DNA from 4 places in the Jeotgalibacillus aurantiacus genome. Region 3 is predicted to be linked to each of the others. Evidence: riboswitches for the same ligand, from Rfam matches in the RefSeq annotation. Region 3 holds a riboswitch; each other region holds the start of a gene.
What was found. A riboswitch is a leader RNA that binds a small molecule or an ion and turns the genes downstream of it on or off. The one in region 3 is predicted to bind S-adenosylmethionine.

Region 1 (2,202 bases), on a different contig from region 3:
TCAGTTCAATGATACGGTCTGCCACCTGTTCAGCAGTTCCAATCAGACCTGTTTTGAAGCCGTCATTGTATTGTACGAGATCCTCAAAAGTAGAATTTGCCCACATACCATCCTTTTCCTTCGTCGCCTGCCCCGCTTCTTTTACTGCGTTACGAAAGCCTTCAACAGCTTCAGTATCTGCATTGGATACAATATCACGAAGCAATTGCACTGCCTCCTCCTCAGTATCTCTCACGATCGCAAAACCATTGACAGCAAATTTGACAGTCCTGCCTTCTTTTTCAGCAAGTGCTCTTACTTCTTCGATTTGTTTTTGAAAACCTTCAAGTGTATTCCCATTCATAAAATAATAATCTGATACCCGTGCAGCCATTTGCTTGGCAGCTGCCGAATTTCCTCCCTGAAAAATAGGCAGGTTTCCACCCTGTTCAGGCTTTGGTTTAAGCGGTGCATCATTAATACGGTAAAAGTCGCCTTTAAAGGTTGTCGTTTCCTCTGTCCACAACGAACGTAGTACGCGGGCAAATTCCTCTGAACGACGATATCGCTCATCATGATCCAGCCAGTGCTCCCCATAACCGATAAATTCCTGTTTAAACCACCCACTCACAATATTCACAGCAGCACGGCCGTTACTAATGTGATCCAGCGTGGCTAGCATTTTAGCATAGACAGCAGGATGCCATAGACCCGGGTGAACTGCAGAAATCAGCTTTAATTTCTTCGTGACTGATGCAAGCGCAGAACCAAGCGTAATGGCCTCCAGTTGATATTCGGCACCATAGCTTGCGAAAAAACGGGTCTGTAACAGAGCATAATCATATCCCGATTCTTCTGCAATTTGTGCATAACGTTTGTTGGCTTCAAAGCTCCAATCCGTTCTTTGAGGCAGTTTTGATACGACTAATCCCCCACTGACATTGGGTACCCAATAGGCAAATTGTAGTGTTGTCATTCAAATCGTCTCCTTTACTTATGTTGTAAATAGACGAACATCCTATGTGAGTGATAATCTAAAATAGATGACCAGGGATGTCCGTTCCGAATGCAAGCGGACTCTTTCATCAAGAGGAGAGGTGTGGCAGCACCTCTTTTTGTTTTGTCAAAAATTCATCAGTTAAAATAAAAACCCCCTCTATCTGCAGATGATAGAAGGGGCGGCACAGTAAAGATCCTCACCTTCTCATCTTCGGAATATCTTCCTCTGAATTTGGCACCGTGCAGCAGGCTGCTGGTTGCCGAGGCTTCGCAGGGTCAGTCCCTCCACCTCTCTTGATAAGAAGTCTTGCTATAAAATTATAATCCCTATCATAAAGATAGGATTTAACGAAGTCAACTGTTTTTTGAAAATTGAATTATTATCGGATCGTTCATCGAAGCTTTAAGGAATCATTTCTCCGAAAACCGCTATAAATCCCAGAGCTAAAACAGCATATATTCCTGTTCCAACGCAGCCTGTGATCACTGTGTATAAAATAAAGGCCTCACGTGTGATCCTCTCACTTCGGTATGCTGTTCTGTAAAGGCGAAACAAGTTGAACATGGTTACGAACACAATCACCGCTGCTCCAAGACTGACTATCATAACTTCCATTCCCGGCACCCCCATCCAAACGCGCACTTCGTTTTTCTACTGCTCATGATCAGGAAAAGTTTCACAAATAAAAAAAGAGCACCCATCAGGATGCTCCTCCACACATTTATGAAAGCTGAGATTTCTTTACAGCAGACATGGTTTTTACTGCAAAGAATGCCACGAGTCCAAATCCAACCTTGTTGATCAAGTCCGCAAAGTTATAAATTAATTCACGCACCAGCTGAACCTCCACCCCTGATGCAAACAGTGTGACAGCATAGCCGATTGGATAAATTGCCCAGCCAATCAGGATGAACAGACGCATCTGCAGCAGCGCTTTTCGAATAGGCGCCGGCTTGTCCATCGCAGCCTTCGTCACATTTGTGAACAGCAGATAAATAATATACAGCCAGGCAATACAGCCGATGACATAACTCCAGAGTCCAAGCTGAGTAAAGCCTCCTGCTATATTGATAGAGGATTCACCGATATAACCAGCAATAATCATAATGATGTCAGCAATAATTAATGATGCAAGGAGTGTGCGGCTTGCCTTCCCTTTAAGCCCGAGTAAAAGCGGAAATTTCACAAGGAGTAACGGTGTTGTTACAAGCCAGTCAATATAA
Region 2 (2,202 bases), on a different contig from region 3:
AAAGAGGCAGAATAAATCGGATTCGACCTCTTATCTCTCAGACAAAAAATGTCTGTTGGATGTAGCACCGTGTCCCTGTTACCAAAATGGTAAACAGGGCCGGTTGCCGGGCTTCACAGGGCCAATTCCCTCAGCCAACTCTCGATAAGAGAAGGTATTCAGTTGGTGTTTTCTGGTTCATTTGAAATTCATAATTGCAAGTTTACGGAATAGGATTCCATTTTGTCAACGCATTTTTTAAATAAAAAATTTTTTCTGAAAAGTTATTGACCTGCACAATTTTTTTTGCGATAATTCGAAACATGAATTTAATTCCAACTGAATACGTATGAACTCTTATAAAGAGCAGGTGGAGGGACGAGCCCGATGAAACCCGGCAACCTGTTTCAGCTTAACCGCTGATTCAAGGTGCTAATTCTCACAGCAATGGCTGAAGGATAAGAGGAAGAACGTTTACTGTAAATGTCCGCTTCCTCTTTTGGAGCGGACTTTTTGTTTATTCATATTGTGATGGGTGAATGAACGCGTATATGGATTTGTCTTAAACAGGTGGGTGAACGAAGTCAGCTGGATCTTGCTTAGTCAGGTGGGTGAACAGTGCCGAAGGGATTTGTACTGTTTGAGTGAGTTATTGTATCGAATCAGCTTTTTATTGTACTGTTTCACTGCTTAATTCAATCGAATGAAGATTTTTTTGTACTGATACGACTTCACACCTTCATTTTTGTACTGTTCCTCACCCTTTTTGTACTGATCCGAATCATATTTGTATCGTTCCAACTTATCATTGTATTGTTCAGTCCCCACCGCTCTCAAAATACTGATTTTATCACTGAAAGGATGCTTATCATGTCTCAGATTACGGCTACATACCTTGTACACGATGCGAAAGGCAACTTAGAGAAAAAGGCAGAGTCGATTGCCCTCGGCTTGACGGTTGGATCATGGACCGACCTTCCGGCTGTGGATCAGGAGCAGTTAAAGAAACATAAGGGTGAGGTGCTTTCTGTTCAGGAGGTTCCCGCACTGGAATCAGCTTCTCATTTAGGACAACGAAAAGCAGGCCTGATCAAAATTGCGTATCCGGCTGCAAATTTCAGCTCTGATATTCCGGCGATTTTAACAACGATTTTCGGAAAGCTGTCCCTGGACGGGGAAGTGAAGCTGATTGATATTGAGCTGGACACAGAGCTTGAAAAACAGTTCCCTGGACCACAGTTTGGCATTGAGACCATCAGACAAACATTAAATGTTCACGACCGTCCGCTCCTGATGAGCATTTTCAAAGGTATGATCGGACGCGGCACTGATCTTTTTACTGAACAGCTTCGCGCGCAGGCTGCCGGTGGTGTGGATCTTGTGAAGGATGATGAAATTCTGTTTGACAATCCACTTACACCATTTGAAAAACGGGTGGAACTTGGCGTGCAGGTACTAAACCAAGAATATGAGCGTTCCGGACACCGTACACTGTATGCAGTCAATCTTTCCGGAAGAACGTTTGATTTAAAAGACAAAGCGAAGCGTGCGGTTGAACTGGGAGCGAATGCGTTACTATTTAACGTTTTTGCTTACGGTCTTGATACCCTGCAAAGTCTCGCTGAAGACCCGGACATTCATGTGCCGATCATGGCGCACCCTGCTGTGTCCGGTGCATTGACGGCTTCACCCCTTTACGGTATTTCAAACCAGGTACTGTTAGGTAAGCTGTTGAGACTTGCCGGAGCTGATTTTGTCCTGTTCCCTTCTCCATACGGCAGTGTGGCTATGGAAAAAAGTGAAACACTGGCGATCAGAGATGCACTTCGCTCTGACAGCAGACTGAAACGGGCATTCCCTGTTCCATCTGCCGGCATTCACCCCGGACTTGTTCCTCAGCTGATCGAGGACTTTGGCACAGATTCGATTATCAATGCAGGCGGCGGTATTCACGGTCATCCGGACGGAGCAGCTGCCGGAGCGAAAGCCTTCCGTGATGCGATTGATGAAGTCGTTGCAGGTGGCAGCCTTCAAACAGCTGCCTCTAAATCTCCGGAGCTTGAAAAAGCACTGGCACTTTGGGGGTAAAGGCATGTCCAAAATGATTTTTTGCGACTTTGATGGGACGATTACAAAATCAGACAACATTATTTCCATCATGCGTCACTTTAATCCTCCTGGCTGGGAGCCGATTAAAGACCAGATTCTTTCCCGGGAAATAAC
Region 3 (2,202 bases):
CAGCAGCTGCTGTCCCGATTGAACTTCCTACAATCAGTCTTGTAATCGGTATAATGGCAACCATCAGGATGATAAACGGAATCGAGCGAAAGACGTTAATCACGCCGTTTAAAACGTTAAAAACAGCTGTATTCTCAAGTAAATGTCCTTTTCTCGTCACGACAAGCAGAATCCCTAGCGGAAATCCGATCAGTGAGGAGAAGAGGAGGGAAAAGCCGACCATGGCCAGTGTTTCCCAAAGTGCTTCAATGATTTGATCTGTATTAACCAGCATGTCGGGTCACATCCTTTACATACACATTTTCCTGTTGGATATAATGCAGTGCTTTTTGAATATCAGACTGCTGTCCATCGAATTCTACAATCAGATTGCCGTACGGGATGTCCTGCAGTTCGGTAATGTTTCCGTAAAGTACATTGACATCCAGATTGAACTTCCGTGAAAGTCTCGAAAGAAGGGGGGATCCGGCGGAATGCCCTGTGTACTGGATCCGGTAAACGTTCTTGAAGCTCTTCTTTTCAAGCTCCCTGACAATACTTTCAGGTAACTGATCATTCATGACGGAACGTACAAACCGTTTTGTTGTAGGGTGCTGCGGGTTCGTGAAGACTTCAAAAACAGTCCCTTTTTCTTTAATGATTCCTTCCTCGATGACTGCAACTTTATCGCATATCTCCCGAATGACAGTCATCTCATGCGTGATGATCAAAATCGTGATGTTGTACGCTTTATTGATTTTTTTCAGCAGGTCCAGAATCGACTGGGTCGTCTGCGGATCAAGCGCTGAAGTCGCTTCATCACATAACAGGATGGAAGGGTTGGTGGCAAGGGCCCGGGCGATACCGACACGCTGCTTTTGCCCACCGGATAACTGGTCAGGATATTGATCTGCCTTATCTCCGAGACCGACAAAGTCCAGCAGCTCTGTTACTCTGTTCCGGATTTTATCTTTCGGCTCCCGGCTGAGCAGCAGGGGAGTCGCGACATTCTGAAAAACAGTTTTAGAGTTCAATAGGTTAAAATGCTGAAAGATCATCCCGATGTCTTTTCTAATCGTTCTGATTTCCTGTTTGGAGCGGCTGTTTAAATCCTGTCCATGAATCAGGACTTTTCCTTCTGTTGGTTGTTCAAGCCAGTTCACACAGCGTATAAGTGAACTTTTTCCTGCACCGCTGAAGCCGATGACGCCATAGATTTCACCCGTCTCCACGGTCAAATCGATCCCTTTCAGTGCATGAACAGCCTCTTGGCCTTCACCGTATGTTTTTTTAACGTTTTCAAATTGAATCATCAGGATCCTCCTCTAAATATATGTTTTCAGGGCTGTTTAATCGGATTAAAGTTAAAAATATTATCCTGCTTTATTCAGGAAGAAACAGAAAAAAGCCTCTTCCTGCAAAACAAGAAGAGGCTGCTTATCGCAAACACTCTTCTCATCTGTCAGGCAAATCGCCTGCTGGAGTTGGCACGGTGCTTATTAATAAGTCCGCTGCCGAGGTATCATAGGGCCAGTCCCTCCACCTCTCTGGATAAGAAGAAATCGTTCTATTCAAATGTTGTCACTTACTTTACTATGCTGAAATAAGATTGTCAACCCTGTATTTCAGAAAAAACGGGCGGGGACCATCCTCCGCTTTCCGTGGCCGGGCGGTGAACCCGCCTGAGCTTCGCCCAGTCGGTTTCACCTGTCCCTTTCCGCCACAGGAGTCTACGGATGGTCCCAGCCCTTTGATATCTTCGTTGATCAACGGAACATGATGAGCTAGGACATTTTTAAAAATCAACAGATTGGTAGTCAAAATCATGAAAAGCCCCTGCTTTCGCAGGAGTTTTTTGATGGGTGTTGTTTAATAAGCTGGAAGAGTTTTAACTCAATTGTGAATGTTTTAGCAGTTCTCTTAACTATTACACTTTTTAATACGGATTTTAATTAATCAAAAAGAGGGAAGGATTTCCCCGGAGACTCCTACGGCGGAGGAGGGACAGGTGAAACCGTTGTGCGTAGCACAAGGGGTTCACCGCCCGGCCGTGGAAAGCGAAGGGGAAATCCTTCCCGGTTTTCATTTGCACAAATATCTATAAATCACTTCTTCAACAACAAATAAACAAAATAAGGTGCACCAATAATCGCGACGACTATGCCTGCAGGGACGCCGGTTGGGTCGATGAGGTTTCGGCCGATTGTGTCTGCGGTGAGCAGA
Region 4 (2,202 bases), on a different contig from region 3:
TGCGTGCAGATCAGTGGTGAATTTGATTCATTATCCTGCTCAACAGGGGATGGTAAAAGAGGTGGTGCCAGAGCATCAGCTTTTCCAGGCTTTTTCTTTAAATGGAATCATGCTGCAGTTTTCTAAAATTGCAGCACCGTTAATTGGAGGAGTGATAGCAGGAGCAGTATCACCGCAAATATGTATTTTGATCAACGCAATAATGCTCATTATTTCGTGTTTTGTTTTATTCAGTATGAGAAGAGAATATTCAGTGTTTGAAAAAGATTCTTATGCTATGGCTCACAATAATAGAGGTGATTTTTGGATTTCATGGCGTGAAGGCTGGCTGATCATTTTTACCAGCCGTCCACTATGGGTCAGCTTTATGCTCGCTTTTTTAGGTTTACTTACAATCCAGATGATTGATATTCAATTCACTACATGGTTCAGAGAGCTGTCACCTGATCAACCTGAATTAATCGGTTATCTGTTTGCCTCTTCCGGAGCGGGTGCCGTTGTCATGATTGTGCTGTTAAATCGATTTTCAAATCTGCGGGATTACGGTTGGCTCATGGGTGGAAGTCTTGCCTGCGTTGGAATTGGATTTGGAGGAATTGGATTACTTGAGGCAGGATTCCCTTTATGGCAGCCCATCATTTTCGGTGCTATCATTGGTCTTGGTGTGGGTTTATACTCGGTGGGATTTCAATATATCATCCATAAGCATACTTCGAAAGAGAATATTGGGAGAGTATCAGGTATTAATCAGACCATATGCAGCTTGTGTGTTGTAGTTGGCCCATTAATCGGTGGGATACTTGTCAGGTTATTCGGTGCAGGTGCGGTTTTTATGTTTGTGGGGTTATTTTGCTTGCTTATAGGGATGGTTGCTTTTACCCTTAGAAATGTATTATGGAAGGAAACGGTTTCAGCCGCTCAGGTAATCAGCGACGAAATAATATGAATCTTCCGAAGTTATCAAGATCCGTTGACATCCTTTTTTAAATCTTTTATCATTCAACAATAAATTAAATACCTGCAAGACCTTCTTATGAAGAGAGGTGGAGGGACTGGCCCTTTGAAGCCTCGGCAGCAGACTTGGATGAGTACTGTGCCAATTCCAGCAGGCATGAGCCTGGGAGATAAGAAAAGTGGTTTGCTTTTGATTAAAAGCTTCTTCCTTTTCTTATGGGAGAAGCTTTTTTGTTTGGCCGCAGGTTTGAAGTTTATAGGATTTGTTAAAACAAAAGGTTGGAGGTGCATTCTTATGACGAATCAGGAAATACCTCAGAGTAATCCGCTTGCTCTGATTCCGTTTGGCATATTTATTTTATTATTTATTGGTTCAGGTGTAATCACGGGTGATTTTTATTTAATGCCTGTGCTGGTTGCTTTATTTATTGCGATTTTGGTCGCCTTACTGATGAATCGCAAAACTGATTTTCAGACGAAGGTGATGCAGCTGTCTAAGGGTGGAGGTCATCCGAATATTATTTTGATGGTCATTATCTTTCTTTTAGCAGGAGCTTTTGCATCCGTTGCTGATGGTGCTGGTGCAGTAGATTCGACGGTCAATCTTGGACTGTCCTTTTTACCGCAGAATCTGTTGATCGTCGGATTATTTATTATAGGATGTTTTATCTCTATTTCTATGGGGACTTCTACAGGTACGATTGTGGCGCTGGCACCGATCGGACTTGGTGTATCAGAGCAGACAGATATCGGTGTTGCGCTGGCGATGGGTGCGATTGTGAGTGGCGCGATGTTTGGTGATAATCTGTCCATTATCTCAGATACGACCATTGCAGCAGTACGCACGCAGGGAACGAAGATGAAGGATAAGTTTAAAGCAAATGTTAAAATCGTTCTTCCGGCTGCGATCATTACAGCAATCATTTTCGCTGTGATGACAACGGGATCAAGTGCCTCATTGGAGGAATCGAATCCTTATAATCTCCTGCAGGTGCTTCCGTATTTAGGCGTACTGATCTTTGCGATTGCAGGAGCAAACGTCATTCTTGTTTTGCTTGGCGGTATTATTTTTGCTGGAATTGTAGGTCTAGGACTTGGTGAATTCAGTTTGCTGACCTTGATCGAACTGATTGGAACAGGATTCTCTAATATGTTTGAGCTTGCGATGATTGCGATTTTACTTGGTGGACTGGTGGAACTCATCAAACAGAATGGCGGCATTGAATTTCTGCTTCAGTCTGTTACAAA

Region 1: linked by a shared signal. The riboswitch ahead of sfnG (dimethylsulfone monooxygenase SfnG) and the one ahead of H7968_RS11450 (methionine ABC transporter ATP-binding protein) in region 3 are both predicted to bind S-adenosylmethionine.
Region 2: linked by a shared signal. The riboswitch ahead of H7968_RS02735 (2,3-diketo-5-methylthiopentyl-1-phosphate enolase) and the one ahead of H7968_RS11450 (methionine ABC transporter ATP-binding protein) in region 3 are both predicted to bind S-adenosylmethionine.
Region 4: linked by a shared signal. The riboswitch ahead of H7968_RS15875 (Na+/H+ antiporter NhaC family protein) and the one ahead of H7968_RS11450 (methionine ABC transporter ATP-binding protein) in region 3 are both predicted to bind S-adenosylmethionine.

Annotation. Positions count from the first base shown of each region.
Region 1 covers NZ_JACNMS010000001.1:777,655-779,856, forward strand. The annotation lists gene sfnG (dimethylsulfone monooxygenase SfnG) at 1-955, opposite strand, end outside; SAM riboswitch class I at 1,181-1,282, opposite strand; gene H7968_RS03640 (hypothetical protein) at 1,382-1,594, opposite strand; gene H7968_RS03645 (bacteriorhodopsin) at 1,701-2,202, opposite strand, start outside.
Region 2 covers NZ_JACNMS010000001.1:581,058-583,259, forward strand. The annotation lists SAM riboswitch class I at 28-151, opposite strand; SAM riboswitch class I at 334-444, shown strand; gene H7968_RS02735 (2,3-diketo-5-methylthiopentyl-1-phosphate enolase) at 850-2,067, shown strand; gene H7968_RS02740 (2-hydroxy-3-keto-5-methylthiopentenyl-1-phosphate phosphatase) at 2,072-2,202, shown strand, end outside.
Region 3 covers NZ_JACNMS010000003.1:348,476-350,677, forward strand. The annotation lists gene H7968_RS11445 (methionine ABC transporter permease) at 1-274, opposite strand, end outside; gene H7968_RS11450 (methionine ABC transporter ATP-binding protein) at 264-1,292, opposite strand; SAM riboswitch class I at 1,432-1,537, opposite strand; gene H7968_RS11455 (FecCD family ABC transporter permease) at 2,085-2,202, opposite strand, start outside.
Region 4 covers NZ_JACNMS010000006.1:86,245-88,446, forward strand. The annotation lists gene H7968_RS15870 (MFS transporter) at 1-946, shown strand, start outside; SAM riboswitch class I at 1,029-1,131, shown strand; gene H7968_RS15875 (Na+/H+ antiporter NhaC family protein) at 1,250-2,202, shown strand, end outside.